2 regions of the Pseudomonas sp. C9D1 genome follow, and region 1 is predicted to be linked to the other one. Evidence: predicted binding sites of a transcription regulator. Region 1 holds the regulator's gene; the other holds the start of a gene.
What was found. The regulator sigma-54, encoded in region 1, starts transcription at its own class of promoters, with help from an activator protein. The targets are predictions, from matches to a motif close to ANTGGCATNNANNTTGCTNT.
Positions count from the first base shown of each region.

Region 1 (4,022 bases):
CTTGCCGGCGGCGAGCATCATCACGGCCATGATGCTTTTGCCGTCCACCAGGCTTTCCGGGGTGCGGCCTACGCGAATCTGGCAGGGGTAGCGCCCGGCGACGCCAACGAACTTGGCCGCGGCGCGGGCATGCAGCCCCAGTTTGTTGATGATGGTGATTTCACAGGCTGGCATCGCGGCGGGGATCCTTTAACTGAGGTCGCGGTGGCGAACCTGGACGTTCTTCAGGTTGGGTTTGAGTGCCTGGCCGAGGCGTTCGGCGAGGTACACGGAACGGTGGTGACCGCCGGTGCAGCCGATGGCGACAGTGACATAGGCGCGGTTGCTGGCGGCGAAGCGCGGCAGCCATTTGTTCAGGTAGCCGAGGATGTCCTGGTACATCTCCTCGACATCCGGCTGCGCGGCCAGGTATTCGGCGACATTGGCGTCCAGGCCTGAGTTATCGCGCAGCTCGGGCTTCCAGTAGGGGTTGGGCAGGCAGCGCACGTCGAACACCAGGTCCGCATCCACCGGCATGCCGCGCTTGAAGCCGAAGGATTCGACGAGGAAGGCGGTTCCCGGCTCGGGCTTGTTCAGCAGGCGCAGCTTGATGCTGTCGCGCAGCTGGTACAGGTTGAGGTGGGTGGTGTCGATCTTCAGGTCAGCCAGGTCGGCGATGGGGGCGAGCAACGAGGCTTCGTCGAGGATGGCCTCGGCGAGGGAGCGGTCTTCGTTGGTCAGCGGGTGGCGCCGGCGGGTTTCCGAGAAGCGCTTGAGTAGCGTTTCGTCATCCGCGTCCAGGTACAGCACATCGCAGTGGATGTGGCGGGCGCGGGCCTCTTCGAGGAGTTCGGGAAAACGCTTGAGCTGGCTGGGCAGGTTGCGCGCGTCGATGGAGACGGCGACCTGGGGGTGCAGCAACTCGGTCTGCAGCAGCGCGCGCTCGGCCAGTTCGGGGAGCAGGCCGGCGGGCAGGTTGTCGATGCAGTAGAAGCCATTGTCCTCGAGAACGTCGAGGGCGGTGCTCTTGCCTGAGCCTGAACGGCCGCTGACGATGATCAGGCGCATGGCAAGGTCCTAGCGTCCGTTCTGGACGTCCACTACCACCTGGTACAGGCTGTCGCTGCTCTGCGTCTGACGCAGGCGGTCACGCACCTCGGTGCGGTCCAGCATGCTGGCGATCTGGCGGAGCAGTTCCAGGTGTTCATCGGTGGCGGCTTCGGGGACCAGAAGCACGAAGAGCAGGTCCACCGGGGCGCCGTCGATGGCGTCGAAGTCCACGGGGGCGTCCAGGCGCAGCACGGCGCTGATGGGCGCGGTGCAGCCGGGAAGCCGGCAATGGGGGATGGCGATACCGTTGCCGAATCCTGTCGAGCCGAGTTTCTCCCGGGCGACCAGGCTTTCGAAGATATCTTGCGAGTCGAGGTCGGGAAGTTCGCGAGCAACCAGGTTGGCGATCTGTTCCAAGACACGTTTTTTGCTGCCGCCCGGCACGTTCACGAGGGAACGGCCGGGGGTCAGGATTTGCTCAAGTCGGATCATAGGAAGGGGAATGTCAGCGGGCGGTGGCGCCCTGCTGGCGGTTCAGCTGCTTTTCCTTGTGTTTGATCAGTTGACGGTCGAGTTTGTCGGTGAGCAGGTCGATGGCCGCGTACATGTCTTCATGCTCCGCATTGGCTACGACCTCACCACCGGCGATGTGCAGGGTGGCTTCGATCTTCTGCTTCAGTTTCTCCACCTGCATGATCACCTGCACATTGGTGATTTTGTCGAAGTGGCGCTCCAGTTTGTCGAACTTCTCGACAACGTAGTCGCGCAGGGCGTCGGTCACATCCAGTTGATGTCCACTGATGTTGACTTGCATACCGCTTTCTCCTTATTGCCCGTGTGTAAGAGACAGGCTAACGGGCCTGCCACCGGAACACTTTGGCGTGGATCAATCCGCGTCACATCAGCCGCTTGCGTTCGCTCGAAGGCGCTATCCCGAGGGATTCCCGGTACTTGGCGACTGTGCGGCGGGCCACTTGGATACCCTGTGCTTCCAGTAAACCAGCGATCTTGCTGTCGCTCAACGGCTTTTTGGCATTTTCCGCAGCGACCAGTTTTTTGATGATCGCGCGGATGGCGGTAGACGAGCATTCACCGCCTTCGGAGGTGCTGACGTGGCTGGAGAAGAAGTATTTCAGTTCGTATATGCCACGCGGGGTGTGCATGAATTTCTGGGTGGTGACGCGTGAGATGGTCGACTCGTGCATGCCCACTGCCTCGGCGATGTCGTGCAGGACGAGGGGCTTCATCGCCTCGTCGCCGTACTCGAGGAAACCGCGCTGGTGCTCGACGATCTGGGTGGCGACCTTCATCAGCGTTTCGTTGCGGCTTTGCAGGCTCTTGATGAACCAGCGGGCTTCCTGCAGCTGATTGCGCATGAAGGTGTTGTCGGCGCTGGAGTCGGCACGGCGGACGAAGCCGGCGTAGTGCGGATTGACGCGCAGGCGCGGGACGGCTTCCTGGTTCAGTTCCACCAGCCAGCGTTCATTGTGCTTGCGCACGATGACGTCCGGCACGACGTACTCGGGTTCGCTGGCTTCGATCTGCGAGCCGGGGCGGGGGTTGAGGCCCTGGATCAGCTCGATCACCTGGCGCAGCTCGTCTTCCTTGAGCTTCATGCGGCGCATGAGCTGGCTGTAGTCGCGGCTGCCGAGAACATCGAGATAGTCGCCAGCCAGGCGTTGCGCCTCGCTCAGCCATGGGGTCTTGGCGGGCAGTTGGCGCAGTTGCAGGAGCAGGCACTCGCGCAGGTCGCGGGCGCCGACGCCGGCGGGCTCGAATTGCTGGATGCGGTGCAGGACGACTTCCACCTCGTCGAGTTCGATCTCGAGCTCGGGGTCGAAGGCTTCCACGACTTCCTCGAGGGTTTCCTCCAGGTAGCCGTCATTGTTGATGCAGTCGATCAGGGTGACGCCGATCAGGCGATCGGTATCGGACATGGGGGCCAGGTTCAGCTGCCACAGCAGGTGGCTTTGCAGGCTCTCGCCCACCGAGGTGCGGGACGTGAAGTCCCACTCGTCGTCATCGGAGCTGGGGAGGCTGCTGGCGCTGGTCTGGTAGACGTCTTCCCAGGCGGTGTCGACGGGCAGTTCGCTGGGGATGCGTTCGTGCCATTCGCCGTCTTCGAGGCTTTCGCTCTCCGAAGTGGGGACGCTGGATTCCTGGAAGCTGGATTCCTGGCTGGCGGAGTTGGGCAGTTGCTCGCTTTCTGCCATGGGGTCGGAGTTGTCGAAGTCTTCTCCTTCCTCCTGGCGTTCGAGCATGGGATTGGACTCCAGGGCCTCCTGGATTTCCTGCTGCAGATCCAGGGTGGACAGTTGGAGTAGGCGAATGGCCTGTTGCAGCTGCGGGGTCATCGTCAGCTGCTGGCCCATCTTCAGGACTAGCGATGGTTTCATGGCAGAGGGCTTAGCACCTTATTCGCCGGCGCACATGCGCCATCCACTACAGGGCGCCGAAGCGCCACCAGGAAGCAAATTATATGCCTGACCTTGAATGATTTTTCTACTGCCCGCAACATTTTGCGCGCAGGGCTGGTCCGTCAGAGGCGGAATTCGTGCCCCAGGTAGACTTCCTTGACCAGTTGGTTGGCCAGGATCTCTTCTGCACTGCCTTCGGCGATGAGCTGGCCATCATTCACGATGTAGGCGGTTTCGCAGATATCCAGTGTCTCGCGGACGTTGTGGTCGGTGATCAGCACGCCGATCCCCTTGGCCTTGAGGTGATGGATGATCTGTTTGATGTCGCCCACGGAAATCGGGTCGACACCGGCAAAGGGTTCGTCGAGCAGGATGAACTTGGGGGCGGTGGCCAGGGCGCGGGCGATTTCCACGCGACGACGCTCACCACCGGACAGGCTCATGCCGATGCTGTCGCGGATGTGGCTGATGTGGAACTCCTGCAGCAGGCTCTCCAGTTCGCGATGACGACCGGCGCGGTCGAGCTCCTTGCGGGTCTCGAGGATGGCCATGATGTTGTCGGCCACGCTGAGCTTG
Region 1 covers NZ_JBSZIE010000001.1:538,828-542,849, forward strand. The annotation lists gene ACXI0U_RS02490 (HPr family phosphocarrier protein) at 1-174, opposite strand, end outside; gene rapZ (RNase adapter RapZ) at 190-1,047, opposite strand; gene ptsN (PTS IIA-like nitrogen regulatory protein PtsN) at 1,057-1,521, opposite strand; gene hpf (ribosome hibernation-promoting factor, HPF/YfiA family) at 1,535-1,843, opposite strand; gene ACXI0U_RS02510 (RNA polymerase factor sigma-54) at 1,926-3,425, opposite strand; gene lptB (LPS export ABC transporter ATP-binding protein) at 3,569-4,022, opposite strand, start outside.

Region 2 (4,022 bases), on a different contig from region 1:
CGGCGTCGAGCGGCGCGCCCAGGGCAACGCCTGGTCGGAGAGCCACCCGCTGTCGGTCACCGGCAACCAGTTGCTCGGCGGCATGATCCGCAAGGCCGGCGGCTTCAGCTTCCAGGAGCTGAACCTGACCCTGGACGACATCGCCGCCATGTCCCAGGGCGGCGCCGACCTCTCCTACGACTTCATCACCCGGCCGGCCTACCAGCACGCGCTGCTCACCGGCGATACCGAGTTCCTGCGCCTGATGCTCAACCAGATGCACGCCTTCGGCATCGACCCGGCCTCGCTGATCCACGCCCTGCAGAACCACGACGAGCTGACCCTGGAGCTGGTGCACTTCTGGACCCTGCACGCCAACGACACCTATGTGTTCAAGGGCCAGAGCCTGCCGGGGTCCATCCTCCGCGAGCATATCCGCAGCGAGATGTACGAGCGCCTGGCCGGCAAGGACGCGCCCTATAACCTCAAGTTCGTCACCAACGGCGTGGCCTGCACCACGGTGAGCATCATCACCGCCGCCCTGGGTATCACCGACCTCGACGCCATCGGCCCGGCGGACATCGCGCGCATCCGCCAGGTGCACCTGTTGCTGCTGATGTTCAACGCCATGCAGCCGGGCATCGTCGCCCTCTCCGGCTGGGACCTGGTGGGCGCCCTGCCCCTGGCGCCCGAACAGGTGGAGGCATTGCTGGCCGACGGCGACACACGCTGGATCCATCGTGGCGCCTACGACCTGGCCGACCTCGACCCCAGCGCCGAACGCTCCAGCGAAGGCCTGCCCAAGGCCCGCAGCCTCTACGGCAGCCTGGTGGAGCAGCTGCAGGACCCGGACTCCTTCGCCGCCCAGGCGCGGCGCATGCTGGCGGTGCGCCGCGCCTACGGGGTGGCGTCGAGCCGGCAGATCCTCATCCCCGAGACGCAGCACCCGGCGCTACTGGTGATGGTCCACGAGCTGCCGGCCGGTCGCGGCATCCAGGTCACCGCGCTGAACTTCGGCGCCGAGCCGCTGAGCGAGGTCATCGTCCTGCCCAACGTCCCGCCGGGCCCGGTGGTGGACATGATCAACGAGCGCCTGGAAGGCGACCTCACCGAACAGGGCGAGCTACGCCTGGAGCTGGATGGCTACGAAGGCCTGGCCCTGCGCGTGGTGACTCATGCGCCGTTGGGCATGTAGGGCGGGGCACGGCGCCTGCTCGGGCGTACGACGTAGGAGCCAGCGCTGCTCGCGAAGCGCTCATCCACCACCGCTCCCGGGCTGAAGCCCGGGCTACGGGCGACCTGTTAATCGCTGTGCGCGGGATCGTCGGGTTGCACCCGACCTACGCCACCAATGCTCTCCCGAGGCTCTGACGTAGGAGCGAGCTCTGCTCGCGAAGCCCTCACCCACCACCATTCCCGGGCTGAAGCCCGGGCTACGGGGGGCCAGCGACTCATCACGTAGGGCGGGTGAAACCCGCGACAGGGGGCTCGATCGTAGGGCGGGTATCGCTTGCCGGGCGCGCGGGCGCGTTTTTTTCGCCGCCATCCATGGCCGCGCACCCGGCGCTGGCATACCCTAGCGGCATTCCGGCCTCGCGCCTTCCCCTGTTGGAGATCCCCCATGTACCAGGACACCGTCACCCTGACCGTCAGCGCCGAACACCATGGCCGCGAGAACGAGGCGGTGGACAACGCCGCCGTGGATGTCGGCCTGGAGACCGTCACTTCCGGCGTGATGAAGGTGCACTTCAACGGCCAACTGGCCGCCCCGGACGAGCCCACCCATGTGTGCATCACCCTGAACAACGGCCTGTCCTACTACGGCCCGATCACCGGTGGCGACGCCAATGCCGAAGGCGGCTGGCTGAGCTTCGAATGCGACATGCTCGACCCCGAACTGCTGAAGTGACCACCCCGGCGCGCTGCTCCAAAAAAGGGACGAGCGCGCCGACCCGCCCCGTTATGGTTCAGCCAGGCGCCACCGCAGCGGGCTGAATCCACGCCATCGCCAGCGCCCCTCGCAACGCTGCATTCCTTGCCCCGCAAGGGCTGCATCCCCCTCGCGCACCCGCCGCCCCGGCACCTGGCATGCAACCTGCTTTTGCTCCCTCGGCACTGAGGGGACAGCCCCGCAGGAGCCTCCCGGGCGGTCGCCGATGACCCACCCACCGGGACGGAGGGCCAGGGCAACGACGCCCGCGCGGCCCTTCCGCACACCACACGAACACCAGGCAAAGGCGCCTGGAGCCGCTAGACGGTTCCAGGCGTTTTTTTTTGCGTTTTTTTCCGCACGCCCCGGCAGCGGCTTCGACAGAGGAAGGCACATGAACGCCATCGTCACCCCGATCAAAAGCGAGATCCTGGTCGTCATCGGCAACGGCATGGTCGGTCACCACTGCGTGGAACAGTTGATCGAACGCGGTGCGCTGGCGCGCTACCAGGTGCACGTCTACGGCGAGGAGCGCCAACGCGCCTACGACCGCGTGCACCTCTCCGAATACTTCGCCGGCAAGGATGCCGAAGCCCTGGCCCTGGGCGACGCCGGCCTCTATGCCCGCTACGGCGTGCACCTGCACCTGGGCGAGGCGGTGCTGGAGATCGACCGCGAGCGCCGCGAGGTGGTCACCGCGACGGGCCGCCAGCCCTACGACCGCCTGGTGCTGGCCACCGGCTCCTACCCCTTCGTGCCGCCGATCCCCGGAGCCGAGGGCCGCTCGCGCCTGGTCTACCGCACCCTGGACGACCTGGACGGCATCCGCGAGGCCGCCGCCAGCGCCCGCCGTGGCGTGGTGGTGGGTGGCGGCCTGCTGGGCCTGGAGGCTGCCAACGCGCTGAAGTCCCTGGGCCTGGAGGCCCACGTGGTGGAGTTCGCCCCCCGGCTGATGCCCGTGCAGCTGGATGCCGACGGCGGCGCCGCCCTGCGCGCCCGCATCGAAGCCCTGGGCGTGGGCGTGCACCTGTCGCGCGCCACCCAGGAGATCGTCGTCGGCGAGGAATACGCCTACCGCATGCAGTTCAATGACGGCGAATTCCTCGAAACCGACCTGATCGTCTTCTCTGCCGGCATCCGCCCCCAGGATGCCCTCGGCCGCGCCGCCGGCCTGGAGGTGGCGCCGCGCGGCGGCGTGGTGATCGACAACGACTGCCGCACCAGCGACCCGGCGATCTTCGCCATCGGCGAGTGCGCCTCCTGGAACGGCAGCGTCTTCGGCCTGGTCGCCCCCGGCTACAACATGGCGCGCAATCTCGCCGCGCTGCTGGCCGGCCAGCCCCACGAGCCCTTCACCGGCGCCGACATGTCCACCAAGCTCAAGCTGCTGGGGGTGGACGTGGGCTCCATCGGCGATGCCCACGCCGCCACCCCCGGCGCGCGCAGCTACCGCTTCATCGACGAAACCAGCGCCAGCTACCGGCGCCTGGTGGTGTCCGCCGATGGCCAGCACGTGCTGGGCGCGGTATTGGTGGGCGACAACAGCTACTACGACACCCTGCTGCAATACGCCCAGAACGGCATCAAGCTGCCGGCGGAGCCCTCGGGCCTGATCCTGCCCCTCGGCGACGCCGCGCCGACCCTGGGCGCCGACGCCCTGCCGGCCAGCGCGACCATCTGCTCGTGCCACAACGTCAGCAAGGGCGCGGTGTGCTGCGCGGTGGACGCCGGCTGCACCGACCTCGGCGAACTCAAGGCGCAGACCAAGGCCGCGACCGGCTGCGGCGGTTGCAGCGCCCTGCTCAAGCAGGTGTTCGAGCACGAGCTGAGCGCCCGGGGCGTGGCCGTGGACAAGAGCCTGTGCGAACACTTCGCCCACACCCGCCAGGAGCTCTACGCACTGGTGCGGGTGGGGGGCATCCAGACCTTCGAGGAACTGCTGGCCCGCCACGGCCGTGGCCACACCGGCTGCGACACCTGCAAGCCGGCGGTGGGCTCGATCCTCGCGTCCTGCTGGAACCAGTCCATCACCGACCCGGCACTGGTGCCGCTGCAGGACACCAACGACACCTTCATGGCCAACATGCAGAAGAACGGCACCTACTCCATCGTG
Region 2 covers NZ_JBSZIE010000002.1:750,899-754,920, reverse strand. The annotation lists gene treS (maltose alpha-D-glucosyltransferase) at 1-1,174, shown strand, start outside; gene ACXI0U_RS11735 (hypothetical protein) at 1,601-1,888, shown strand; gene nirB (nitrite reductase large subunit NirB) at 2,304-4,022, shown strand, end outside.
Region 2: the regulator sigma-54 is predicted to act here: its motif matches at 2,062-2,081, upstream of nirB (nitrite reductase large subunit NirB).